One region of the Lysinibacillus sp. NPDC093216 genome, then DNA from elsewhere that is predicted to be linked to it. Evidence: riboswitches for the same ligand, from Rfam matches in the RefSeq annotation. Region 1 holds a riboswitch; the other holds the start of a gene.

Region 1 (7,067 bases):
AACTCCAATTGTTAAGCCGAATAGTGGGAAAACATAGTCAGGTAGATTGAATAATTCGCTTATTTCTTCAAGCTTATTACGCACTCCTCCAATGTAACAAATTCCATATCCCATAGATTCTGCGGCAACGACAAAGTTTTGTGCGAATAATGATACATCGGCTACTCCAACAAGTACGTTTTCTGCCGAATCAGCTACAATGTCTACACCTTCTAATTTACCTGCTGATTGAAGACGTTTGAAATCTACACAAAAGACAAAGGCACCGCCAGAAGTTTCGTATTGACGAGGATTACCAGAGAGCAATCCTAATTTTTCTTTTTTCTCGGCATCTGTTACCCAAATGACACTATAAGCTTGTACAAAATGTGATGTAGCAGCCATTTGTGCAGTAGCAATTAATTCTTCAATAATTTCTTTTGAAATCGGATTTCCATCATAAATACGAACCGAAGAGTGGTTCCGTAATAGTTCTTTAACCATTTATAAAATCTCCTTTTTCCCTTTATATATACCAAGAGCATATCACGCTTCGTCTTCAAAATCGAATTTTTTCGATGTTGAAGTTATTTTCAGATAATTTACGAATGCATAAAATCTCTCGTATAATAAAATATTTTGTTAGTTATAGATTAAAAATTCTAAATAGTTTAAAATTATGTATGGACGGTTTATTTGGTTAGATTTCTAATAATTGGATGACTATACCAGTGGATTAAACCGAGTAATTAGTTGAATAAAAATAAAGTCGGATGGAGGAATAAGGGATGGCAGAAAAGTTGGCGAAAAAGCTTCGTAATGAACAGCTACGGAGCAGGGTTGTAACAGCAGAAGAAGCAGCATCTTGGATTAAAGATGGTATGGTACTTGGAATGAGCGGGTTTACACGTGCTGGTGATGTTAAAGTGGTACCTCTTGCACTTGTGGAGAAAGCTAAAAAAGAGAGCTTCCAGGTAGATGTGTATACAGGTGCATCACTTGGCCCAGAGGTTGACCAATACTTAGCGGAAGCTGGCGTTATTCGTAAACGTGGACCTTTCCAAGCGGATGCTGGTATTCGTAACAAAATCAACAGTGGTGAAATCGCATTTGTTGATGCTCATCTTTCACATAATGCGGAGTTAGTACGTCAAGGCATTATTGGTCCTATTGATTTTGCGATTATTGAAGCAGCTGCTATTACAGAAGACGGCTTACTAATTCCTACAACTTCAGTTGGTAACTCTCCGATTTTTGTGCAAGAAGCAGACCAAATAATCATTGAGTTGAACGTAGCTCAGCTTGATGCATTAGAGGGTGTCCATGATATTTTTGTACCAGGTCCACAGGGAAAACGTGATCCAATTCCATTACAAAATGTATCCGATCGGCTTGGCGCAATTGGCATACCACTAGATTTAGATAAAGTAAAGGGCATAGTGATTTCAGATATTTTAGATGCGCCATCAACGATTGTTCCTGCAGATGAAGAAACAGATATTATGGCCAATCATTTATTAAATTTCCTACGAGAAGAAATTAAAGTAGGTCGTTTAACAACAAGCTTAAGACCAATTCAATCCGGTGTAGGCTCAGTTGCAAACGCCGTTTTATTAGGTTTTAGAGATTCTGAGTTTGAGAACTTAGAAGTATATTCAGAAGTACTGCAAGATGCAGTATTCGAATTAATTGATGCAGGAAAAGTAAACTTCGCATCTGCTACTTCTATTACCCTTTCCGAAGAAGTAGGAAACCGAGTTTATGGTGATTTTGAAAAGTATGCAGATAAGCTAGTATTACGTCCGCAAGAAATCTCAAACCAACCAGAAATTATTCGCCGACTCGGGTTAATTTCTGTTAATACAGCACTCGAAGTAGATATTTATGGGAATGTGAATTCTACGCATGTTTCTGGCACGAAAATGATGAATGGAATCGGTGGCTCTGGAGACTTTGCACGTAATGCACGATTAGGTATTTTCGTCACAAAATCTTACGCGAAAGGCGGAAATATTTCTAGTATCGTTCCAATGGTATCGCATGTAGACCATACAGAGCATGATGTAGACGTTATCGTAACAGAGCAGGGAGTAGCAGACTTACGTGGGCTGGCTCCAAAAGAACGGGTTGGGCTCATTATCGATCACTGTGCACACCCGGAATATCGTGAGCAATTATGGAAGTATTTTAACGATGCCAATGAAGCAACAGGTGGGCACCATACGCCACACGAACTAGAAAAAGCGCTTTCCTGGCATGTGAATTACGCAAAAAATGGTACGATGAAGAACCCTGCTTTATTGAAATAATAAAGTAATAAAAGCCTTGAAGGACAGTTGACCTGTTCCTTCAAGGCTTTTGATTGTTATTAATGTTGTCCCGAAAGCTTAGGTAGCCCCGCGAAGTGATCGGTAACCCCGGTAAGTGATCAGGTAACCCTCTCAAGTGCTCAGGTGTCCAAAGAAAACCCTAGCTGCTTTTTACAATAAGCCAATCCATTTCCAATATGTTGCGGAGAATAGAAGAACTAGGATGTATCCAATAATCGTTAATGGAATACCAGATTTTAAGAAATCCTTTGTTGTAAAGGCTCCTGTACCATAGGCAAGCATATTTTGCGGTGCACTAATAGGTAAGAGGAAGCCAAAGCTAATAACGAATTGTTGCACGATAACGAAACCAACCTGATCGACATTAGCCGTTAATGTTGAGGCTAAAACGATAAATACTGGTATAAGTGCAGATGCTAAGCTTGTTGCACTCGCAAAGCCTAAATGAATAAGAATATTAAATAAAGTGACAAGCGCAATTGTTGCAAGAATTGGCATAGAATCTAAACCGAGTGAACCGAATACCTTATCTGATAACCACGATGCACCTTTAGTATTAAGCAAGACTGTTCCTAGCATAATTCCTACTGCAAAGACGATAATTGTTCCCCAAGGAATATGAGGCTCAACTTGCTTCCACGAATAGACTCCGATTTTTGGCATTAATAAAATGGCGATTGCAACGATTGTGACGGTTGTCGTATCGAATGGGTGGAGTTTACCCTCTGCTGCCCAGAAAAATAGTAAAACTACCGATGTGATGATTAATCGAATTTCGGGAGCTTTTAATGGACCAAGTTCCGCAAGCTGTTTTTTGATTACTTCTTTACCACCTTCAATATTACTTGTTTCAGGTTTAATTAGTGTAATCATAATGAAAAATAGAGCCACTGACATGATGATTGAGAAGGGGGCAGCGTAAAGTAACCAAGCACCCCAAGAAATATCTACACCGAATTGTTCTTTGATGAAATTTAAAGCGACCATATTTTGAGCTGCTGCCGTTTTAATACCGATGTTCCAAATGGAAACAGCTTGTACAGAAGTAATGACTAGTAAAGCAGCAAGTCGACTATCACGTGGTAAACCAAATGCTGCTACCATTCCGAGTAGTATTGGTACAACTGCGCCTGCACGTGCAGTAGCAGAAGGGACAAAGAATGCGAGTGCAATAGATACTAAAATAGCACCGAATACAATGGCTTTCGTTTTTGTCCCAACTAGTGAAAGTATCCAAAGCGCAAGACGTTTATGTAAATTCGTAATTTGCATGGCTGCCGCTAGGAAAAGAGCTGCGGCTACTAGTGCAACTGCAGAATTACTAAATCCGCTTAATGCTAACTTTAATGCATCCGATGTTCCTAACGCTCTCGTTGGATCTTCCATTGACGGAGCTAGCCCTAGTAAGATTGTAACGAGAGCAATAATCATGGCAGAGCTAACGGGATAGGATACTGCTTCTGTAACCCATAGGATGACCGCGAAAGCTAAAATAGCCAAAGCTCGTTGTCCGGCTACAGGTAAATCGCCGTTGTTAGGTAAAAAAGTAATGATGATTAATGAAGCGAAGGCTAATCCAATCCAGAGTGGTTTCAAATTACGTTTCTGTTTTGCTTGTTCAGAAGTAGACATACTTTTCATCCTTTCTTAAACATGACTGTAATTTTCACATCGGCTAGTAAAATGCTTTATTAAGAAAGTTAATTTGTCTAATTATTGTAAAAAAACTAGTATGTGAAATACCCTCTATTTATAGCGATAATGGGCAGTTGCGAGAAAATATACGGTCAAAGAAAAGACAAAAATATCCAAAAGATTTTATTTTTTCTTTTTGAATGCTGAAGTTACTTTAGGCTCAGTTCCTAGCATCAATCGCTTAATATTTTCGATATGCAAAATGATGGCTATACCAAAAAGTAATAGGGCTAAAATCGTTGGGCCAACTCCAGGAATCCATAAATAAGTGGCTGTACAAAAAACGAGATAAAATTCAAGTACACCGACAATTAAATAGTTCGTCACGAAAGATAAAATAACAAATAAAATGAGTGCAAACAAGCCAATTTTCCAATCAATCGCAAGTAATATTCCTATGATTGAAGCAGTTCCTTTACCGCCATTGAAGCCCATATAAAATGGGAAATTATGACCTAGAATGACACCGGAAGCTACGATATAGATGAAGAGCCAAACTTGTACTTCTGTTAATTGTGTTATATCTGCTAAATAAACATGTGCACCGATTATAGCTGCAACGCCTTTACCGATATCGATCAGTGCAACTAATATGCCGTATTTCCAGCCAAGGGAAAGTGTTGCATTAGAGGCACCTGCATTGCCATGACCGGCCATTTTTAAATCTACCCCTGATAAAAACTGAGCAACTTTAGAGCCGTGAATACAGCCAATCAAATAACCAACAAGAAGAAAAATAATAACGGCTTTTATCATAAAAATTCTCCTTTCCAAATAATGGGTTCATCACAAAAGTTCTAACATTGTGTTAGCCCGAAGCCCCTAGGAAACGCCCAGCCGAAACGGAAATCAGTCCATGCTTTGGTGACCAAAACAATAAATATCTAAAATAGTGTATGTGTTTGGATTACGTAAAGAAGCAGACAGAAGTTTCGGAAAAAATAAAATTTTAGTATTGACAGAGAAAAAGTCTATGTTTATACTTTGTAACAACGATGGAAATTGAATCTCATACTCTTATCAAGAGCGGCGGAGGGATAGGCCCTATGATGCCCGGCAACCAGTAAGTGACGAACTTGCTAAGGTGCTAATTCCTACAGATTCTTACTTGGATCTGGCAGATAAGGGGAGGAAAACTTGCAACCGCAACCCTCTTCTTAGCTGAAGAGGGTTTTTGTTTTCTACTGAAAAAATCCTCCTCATCTCCGGTACCATCGTAAAAAAATAACCATTTGGAGGTATACAATGACAAAATTTAAACCAGAAACATTGCTGTTACACGGTGGCCAAGAGCCAGACCCGGTAACAGGATCTCGTACAGTACCCGTATATCGCTCAACGGCTTTCGTTTTTAAAGACACTGCTCATGCGCAACGTCTTTTTGCCTTAGAGGAAGCTGGTAATATTTACACTCGTATTACAAACCCAACTGTAGATGTTTTTGAAAAACGCGTCGCTTTATTAGAAGGCGGTACAGCAGCAGTAGCACTTTCATCTGGTGCAGCAGCAATCGCGTTTTCCATTTTAAATCTTGCAGGGGCAGGCGATGAAATTGTTGCAGGTAGCTCTTTATACGGAGGTACTTATAATTTATTCGCTAACACACTACCAAACTACGGTATTAAAACGATTTTTGTAGATGAAACAAATCCAGAAAATTTCAAAGCTGCTATTACTGATAAAACAAAGGCCGTGTTCGCTGAAGTTTACGGTAACCCAAGTTTAAAGGTACTAGATATTGAAGCAGTAGCAAATATAGCACATGAAAACGGCTTGCCATTAATTATTGATAGCACATTTGCTTCACCATATGGCTCTACACCAATTGACTACGGTGCAGATATCGTTGTTCATTCTGCAACGAAATGGATTGGTGGTCATGGAACAACTTTAGGTGGCGTTGTAGTAGATGCAGGGAAGTTCGATTGGACTCGTGGACGTTTCCCAGGCTTTACTGAGCCAGATGCTTCTTATCACGGTTTGCGTTATGGTATTGACACAGCAGATGCAGCATTCGCCACAAAACTGCGTGTGCAACTGCTACGTGACTTTGGACCAACATTAAGTGCTGATGCGGCATTTAATTTATTACAAGGTTTAGAAACGCTTCATTTGCGTATTCCTAAACACAATGAAAATGCATTAGCAGTAGCTGAATATTTACGAAACCACCCATCTGTGGAATATGTAAATTACAACGGCTTAGAAGATTTCCCTACCCATAATTTAGCTAAAAAATATTTAAGAAATGGCTTCGGTTCTGTGCTTACATTTGGCATTAAAGGTGGACGTGAAGCAGGGCGTAAATTAATCGATAGTGTGAAATTATTCTCACACGTAGCAAATGTAGGGGATGCTAAATCATTAATTATTCATCCAGCATCTACTACACATCAGCAACTATCTGCTGAAGAGCTAATCCAAACTGGCGTAACCGAGTCGCTCATTCGCTTATCAATCGGTTTAGAGGCAGTAGAGGACATCATTGCAGATTTAGAACAAGCTATTGAACAAGTAACAGCTTCACAACAAGAAGTAGAAGCTTAATAAATAAAATACATTGGCTAATGTTGTAGCGTTTACGTATTTTCTCATTCGATAGGCCTCATTTGGTAATGCGTCAAACGTTGCTACATCATCCGCTCCCCTCATTTGGTGAGAGTAATGAAATGGTTTAAAATTAATACCTAGTAATTTTATAAGTATTGTTGACTTGGTTAAATCCTTGTTTTATACTAGGAAATAAGAAAAGTGTTCGAAGGGCTACCAACCTAGAACCAATTTAAAGCGCCGACTTGTTGATCGGTAAAGTGTTTTCAATTAATGCTCAAACTAATTTAGTTTCATAAGTGCTCCCCCACTTTTGAATATATGAAGAGGAGTAGTTACTCAGCCAGTAGCTACTCTTATCTACAAAACTGATGATAAAGGAGTGTTTTAAATGGGAAATGTGTATAGTGCGCAAAACATTGCATCTTATCTTATTTATGAATTAAATGAAGGTCATGTGTTTGTGAACAACATGTCCATTCAAAACATACTTGTGTCAGTTGAGCGTAAATG
Region 2 (7,067 bases), on a different contig from region 1:
CCATGCCTAGCACGCTCAACATCGCTTTGCTCCTTGAGCGTGCTAGCAGATTTTAGTTTTCGGTAACAACTCCGTTATATAATCCTGGTCTGCGGTCGTCATAAACAGGAATTCGGCCTCGTACTTCGTCGACAATTGAAAAGTCCACGTCGATGACAGCTACTTCTTCGTCCTCTGCACCAACCCACAGCACTTCGCCCCATGGTTGAATAATCATTGATTGACCATTGAAGTTTTCTACCTTTCTAGAAATGCGATTAACAGCGATCACAAAGCATTGATTTTCAATGGCACGTGCTTGCAACAATGTTTTCCAATGATCGATACGCGGTGTCGGCCATTGCGCCGGTACGAACAAGACCTTTGCACCTTCTAAGGCGTGAGCACGTAGCCATTCTGGGAAGCGAATATCGTAGCAAATCACGCCTGCAGCCTCGATTTCTCCAAGTGCATAGCGATTCATCTCATCCCCAGCTTCTAAATATAAATGCTCGTCCATCAAACGGAAAAGATGTGCCTTGTTATATTCACCTACTAACTCACCATTTTTATCAAACGTATACATCGTGTTGTAAAATTTATCGCCCTTCTTCGTTGAAACAGAGCCACCAACAATATGTACGCCAAGCTCTTTCGCTAGGTTTGATAAAAATGCTTTCGAACGATCTCCATCCACATCTGCAAGCTCTGATAATTTTTCAAGAGCATAGCCTGAATTCCACATTTCTGGTAGTACAATAATTTCTGCACCTTTTTTTGCCGCTTCACGAATCTTGTCCTCAGCGCGAGCAAAATTTTCTTCTACTTTGCCAAAACCTACGTTTAATTGGATACAACCAATTTTCATTGCTATTCCTCCTCTAGACAGTACTGTTCTGTATTTATACTACAATAAATCAACCTTACTTCCATGGTTTAAGCTCAAATATTTAGATTAATATTTCACCACTCAATACTTGAACAGCCGAACCCGCAATTGCCACATCTTTTATTTTTGGTGTAACGTACAATAATCCACCACGTTTTGAAAGCTGTTTGCTAACGATACTTTCTTTTGATAATTTTTCACACCAGTAAGGTCCTAGCGCACCATGAGTGGAACCATTTACATGATCCTCATCAATGCCTTGTGCTGGAGAAAAGAATCTTGAGACAATATCAATCCCCTCATCTTTAGAACGGCTTGTAATACAAACACCACGTACCGGGAACTGTTTCATCGCACGAAAATCAGCTTTAAAGTCTGCAATATACTCTTCGTGACTTAGCTCCACTATATAATCCAATTCTGTTTTCCCTACATATGTTGGTTTCACACCAAGCCATTCCTCAAGCTCCAAAGGACATTCAATCTCTTCTAACTGGTACTTCTTAATTGTTATTTCAACTAGTTCATTCAACCAATTTGCTTGTAAAGGACCGCTTACAGTCTGGAATGTAAGCGAAGAATTGACGGGTACAATTCCTTGTTTCCAAAGTAAAAAAGCGCTAGCGATTGTTCCATGTCCACAAATCGGTATTTCCTTTGCTGGCGTAAACCATCTAAGAAAAAAATCATGATCCTTCTTTTGGACAAAAGCTGTTGTTGGTACGGGTATCTCCTGAGCAATTTTCTGCATGGTCGACTCAGGTATTGGTGAATCAAGTAAACAGACTGCTGCGGGATTTCCCTTATAAAGTTCTGTAGTAAAAGCATTGACGATAAAATACGAGACTTTATTCAATTTTCCTCACCTCATATACTATTGGGCTCTAGACAATTACTAAAAAAAGTAATATTATGTGCATCATATCTTTAATAATTATTATATTCTGAAAAAGGTGGACATGCATGGAATTCTCAAAAAAACTACAGCTACTTCCAACTCAATTTTTTGCAGCACTTGTGCAAAAAGTAAACGCTGCTCTTGCTGAAGGGCGTGATGTTATTAATCTTGGTCAAGGTAATCCAGATCAACCCACTCCTCCACATATTATTAAAGCATTGCAGGAGGCGGCAGAAAATCCTCAAAATCATAAATACTCTCCATTTCATGGCATAGCAGAATTACGCCAAGCAGCTGCAAGTTTCTACAAACGCGAATACAATGTTGACATTGATCCTGACACAGAAGTAGCTATTCTCGGTGGTACGAAAATTGGTCTTGTTGAGTTACCGTTAGCCGTTTTAAACCCTGGTGATACTATGCTATTACCCGATCCTGGATATCCAGATTACTTATCAGGTGTCGTATTAGGCGATGTTAATTTTGAAGTTATGCCTCTTTTTGCAGAAAATAATTTTCTGCCTGATTATAATGCTTTATCCGATGCAGTAAAAGAAAAGGCGAAGATGCTTTACTTGAATTACCCGAATAACCCAACTGGCGGTACTGCAACACTTGAATTTTTCGAGGAAACAGTACGCTTTGCAAAAGAGCACAATATTATCGTAGCACATGATTTTGCCTACGGGGCGATTGGATTTGACGGCAATAAACCTATCAGCTTCCTGCAAGCTGACAGTGCAAAAGATGCCGGTATCGAAATGTATACATTATCCAAAACGTATAATATGGCAGGCTGGCGCATTGGTTTTGCAGTTGGTAACCCTGATATTGTTGCAGCCATTAACCTTATTCAAGATCATCTATTTTGTAGTCAATTCCCTGCCGTGCAACAAGCCGCGGCAGTTGCACTTACTGCTTCCCAGAGTTGCGCGGATAAACTAAGTGCGACTTATGAGCGTCGACGAAACGTCCTGATCGAAGAAGCTCAGCGAATTGGTTGGCAAGTAACAGCACCGAGAGGCTCTTTCTTTGCATGGCTCCCTGTTCCATTAGGTTTTACGAGTGAACAATTTGCCGATTTATTGCTCGACAAAGCTGATATCGCAGTAGCTGCAGGCAATGGCTTCGGTCAATATGGTGAAGGCTATGTGCGGGTTGGCTTACTTGTTAGCGAAGACCGCTTACGTGAAGCGATCAGTAGAATTGAAAAATTAAACTTATTTAACTCATGAAGTAGACTCTACCCGAAAAAATGTTCCATTAGCTCAAACTTGCTATGGGAACGGTTTTGTCTCTTTCTTGCGGATTCTTTCGCAACTAAATATTATAACAAAATAAAAAATTTTAAAAATTCAATTGACTTACTATATCCTATAATTTATATTAGTTCTATCGGATTTACAAAAAAATATTATAAATCTCTTATCAAGAGTAGCTGAGGGACTGGCCCTATGAAGCTCGGCAACCTCCTTTTTTAAGGAAGGTGCTAAATCCTGCAAACGATCATCGTTTGAAAGATAAGAGAGGACACTTTTTTATGAGCCTCTCTTAATTTTTTTAAGAGAGTTTTTTTTATTTTCAAAAACCGATAAAAAAACTTTGGAGGTATGTTTCATGAAAAAGAAAAATAAAATTTTATTAGGTTTAGCAAGTCTCACATTAGTAGCAGCATTAGTAGGCTGTGGTACTAAAGAAAATAGTAAGGATAGTCAAAGTAAGGCTATTAATGAAAATAAGATTGTAGTAGGTGTAACTTCTGGTCCACACGAACAAATTGCTGAGGTTGTAGCAAAAGTTGCCAAAGAAAATGGCTTAGAGGTAGAAGTAAAATCTTTCTCTGATTATGTTTTACCAAATACATCGTTAGCAGAGGGCGATCTTGATGTAAACAGTTATCAACACAAGCCATTCCTCGAGACATTTAACAAAGATCACAATACAGATTTAGTGCCAGTTGGAAAAACAATTTTAAATCCTCTAGGCATATACTCTGAGAAATATAAATCATTTGATGACGTTCCTGATGGTGCAACGTTCGGATTACCAAATGATCCAACAAACGGGGCTCGTGCTCTATTTGTCCTTCAAGAGGCGGGCTATATTAAATTAAAAGACGGTGCAGACTTAACAGCATCTATTCGCGATGTGGAAGAAAACAAAAAGAATTTGAAATTCATTGAATTAGAGGCTGCACAAATTCCAAAACAGCTTAGTGAAGTAGATGTAGCAGCTATTAATACAAACTTCGCTCTTGATGCTGGCATTAATCCTAAAAAAGACTCCATTCTTTTAGAATCTACGGACTCTCCATATGTGAATTACATTGTAGTACGTGCCGAAAACAAAGATGACCCAACGATCAAAAAATTTGTTGAAGCTTATCAATCTGATGAGGTACGCAATTTTATTGAAAAAGAATTCCAAGGCTCTGTAATTCCAAGCTGGTAAGTGACGATTAAGGACCATTCATAAAATCAAGAATCTGCGGGACTCCTACAGGAAAGCTAGCAGATTCTTGATTTATAGAAGGACTAAGAAAGGAGATATCACCGTATGATTCAACTAGAAAATATAACAAAAGAATTTAAAACTAAAAATGGTATCGTCAAAGCAGTAGATGGTATTAACTTGCATGTCAAAAAAGGTGAAATTCATGGGGTTATTGGCTACAGTGGTGCAGGAAAAAGTACTCTTATTCGCTGTGTCAATTTATTAGAACGTCCAACAACAGGAAAGGTATTAATCGATCATGTAGATATTACTTCCCTTTCTCTAAACGACCTTCGCAAAACTCGTCAAAAAATCGGGATGATATTCCAGCATTTTAACCTTTTAAAAACAGCGACTGTTTACAACAATATCTCGGTACCATTAAAGCTTCTAGGCTATAACGACTCCGAAGTGAAAAAACGCGTTGCAAAATATGCAGAAATTGTTGGCCTAACAGAGAAATTAGATAGCTATCCTAGCCAGCTTTCAGGTGGTCAAAAGCAACGTGTCGCTATTGCACGTGCCCTTGCCCAAGAGCCTGAGATTTTGCTCAGTGATGAAGCGACAAGTGCACTCGACCCCGAAACAACTGACGCCATTCTTGAGCTTCTCTTGAAAATTAATCGCGAGCTAGGCATCACTATTTTACTCATTACACATGAAATGAATGTTATTCAAAAAATTTGCGACGATGTATCTGTTCTTGAATCAGGGGCGGTTGTGGAATACGGCTCTGCTATAGACCTATTTTCAAAGCCTCAGCATCCAACGACACGAAAGTTTTTAAATACCATTTCTCAACGTAATTTATCCCCTTCCCTTATCGAGCAATTAAATGTTTCAGGAAGTGTTATTCGTTTAACATTCCTTGGTGAAAGTACAGGGAAACCATTACTAGCAGAAGTGAGTAAAGTTTATGATGTTCAACCGAATATTTTAACCGCCAATATCATTGAATTAAAAAACGGCATTGTCGGTAATATTGTCGTGCATCTACACGGTGAAGCACATATCGTAGAAAAAGCACTTAAGTATTTTACAGAAAACGGAGTAAGCGTTGAGGAATTAGGAGGCGAATTAAATGAATAGCATTCAAAGCTTCTTTGCAGATTGGTCAGATGTTATTGGGAAATCCATTATCGAAACCTTCCAAATGGTCGGGATTTCATTATTTTTCTCTATTTTAATAGGGATCCCATTAGGGCTTTTAATTGTTTTAACTCGCCCAGGACAATCGTTTGAAAATAAATTTCTCTATCAATTTTTCAATTTATTTATTAATATTATCCGCTCTGTACCGTTCATTATTTTACTATTCTTCATTTTACCGTTTACGAAGCTAATCGTCGGCACAACTATTGGTGTAAAAGGTGTTATTGTACCGCTTGTTGTTTATACAACGCCTTATATTGCGCGACTTATGGAAACTGCACTTTTAGAAGTTGATCCGGGTGTTGTGGAAGCTTATACAGCAATGGGTATTAAACGTCGTCATATTATTTGGAATGTCTTATTACGAGAGGCGCGCCCATCCATTATTTTAGGTTTAACGATTGCCACAATCGGTCTTATAGGAGCAACAGCAATGGCAGGAATGGTTGGTGCTGGTGGTCTAGGTGATCTCGCATACCGTTACGGTCATTTACGCTATGAGGTCGATGTAATGTATGCGACAGTGTTTATCTTAATCATTCTTGTTCAGATTATTCAATCAATAGGTAACCGCTTTGCTGCGAAGTTAAAAAAAGATTAGTAGGAGGATTATGATGACAAAGACAACACATAGCGATCTACTATTAAAAAATATTAATGCACAAGCCCCCTTTCCTATTTGCTTTGCAGATTTAGAAAAGGCAGTTGCAGAAAAAATGGAAGCTGGTCCGTTTGGTTACATCCGTTCAGGCGCTGGCGGTGAGCAAACATTAAGGAATAACCGTACAGCCTTTGAAAAATACTCTATTATTCCACGCTTTTTACAGGATGTTTCAAGTATTGATACATCAATTGAACTGTTCGGAAAAGTACACCCAACTCCGTTCTTATTTGCTCCTGTTGGCATGAACAGAATGGCGCATGACGAAGGAGAGCTAGCCGTAGCACGTGCAGCTGATCAATTAAAAATCCCTTATATTCAAAGCACAGTTTCAAGCTACGCACTCGAGGATGTGGCACAAACAGCTCCCACTGCTACTAAATGGTTTCAATTATATTGGTCAACAAATGAGGAAATTGCCTATAGTATGGCCGCTCGAGCCGAGGCTGCCGGTTTTGAGGCTATCGTTTTAACTGTAGATACAGTCATGCTTGGCTGGCGTGAAGAAGATGTTCGCAATCAATTTTCACCATTAAAGCTTGGGTATGCACGAGGAAACTATATGAATGACCCTATTTTTACTGCTTCCTTACCAGATGATTCATTTGAGTCATATGTACAAGGCGTGTTGCAAAATATATTCCATCCAACATTAAATTGGGACAATGTACGTGAATTAAAGCGCCGTTCGAATCTCCCTATTTTGTTAAAGGGAATCTTACATCCTGAAGACGCAAAACTAGCTATAGAAAACGGCATTGACGGAATTATCGTATCCAACCATGGTGGCCGCCAATTGGATGGCGTAATTGGTTCACTTGATGCACTTCCTGGCATTGTGAAAGCTGTAAATGGGCAAATTCCTGTTATTTTAGATAGCGGTGTATATCGTGGTATGGATGCTCTTAAAGCACTCGCTTTAGGAGCAGATGCAGTTGCCATCGGTCGCCCCTTCGTCTACGGACTTGCTTTAGCAGGACAGCAAGGAGTCGAAA

Evidence for each region. Region 1 has a riboswitch for S-adenosylmethionine ahead of ACQKOG_RS24355 (O-acetylhomoserine aminocarboxypropyltransferase/cysteine synthase family protein). Riboswitches for the same ligand answer to the same signal wherever they lie in the genome.
Region 2: linked by a shared signal. The riboswitch ahead of ACQKOG_RS22165 (MetQ/NlpA family ABC transporter substrate-binding protein) and the one ahead of ACQKOG_RS24355 (O-acetylhomoserine aminocarboxypropyltransferase/cysteine synthase family protein) in region 1 are both predicted to bind S-adenosylmethionine.

Annotation. Positions count from the first base shown of each region.
Region 1 is NZ_JBNNVB010000035.1:1,104-8,170, forward strand. Features, by position in the region: gene chrR (class II chromate reductase ChrR) at 1-483, opposite strand, end outside; gene ACQKOG_RS24340 (succinate CoA transferase) at 768-2,288, shown strand; gene ACQKOG_RS24345 (DASS family sodium-coupled anion symporter) at 2,460-3,941, opposite strand; gene ACQKOG_RS24350 (glycerol-3-phosphate acyltransferase) at 4,128-4,760, opposite strand; SAM riboswitch class I at 5,019-5,132, shown strand; gene ACQKOG_RS24355 (O-acetylhomoserine aminocarboxypropyltransferase/cysteine synthase family protein) at 5,250-6,551, shown strand; gene ACQKOG_RS24360 (hypothetical protein) at 6,946-7,067, shown strand, end outside.
Region 2 is NZ_JBNNVB010000027.1:53,470-60,536, reverse strand. Features, by position in the region: gene ACQKOG_RS22180 (carbon-nitrogen family hydrolase) at 53-847, opposite strand; gene ACQKOG_RS22175 (PhzF family phenazine biosynthesis protein) at 930-1,724, opposite strand; gene ACQKOG_RS22170 (pyridoxal phosphate-dependent aminotransferase) at 1,832-3,001, shown strand; SAM riboswitch class I at 3,189-3,293, shown strand; gene ACQKOG_RS22165 (MetQ/NlpA family ABC transporter substrate-binding protein) at 3,384-4,217, shown strand; gene ACQKOG_RS22160 (methionine ABC transporter ATP-binding protein) at 4,323-5,348, shown strand; gene ACQKOG_RS22155 (methionine ABC transporter permease) at 5,341-6,012, shown strand; gene ACQKOG_RS22150 (alpha-hydroxy acid oxidase) at 6,026-7,067, shown strand, end outside.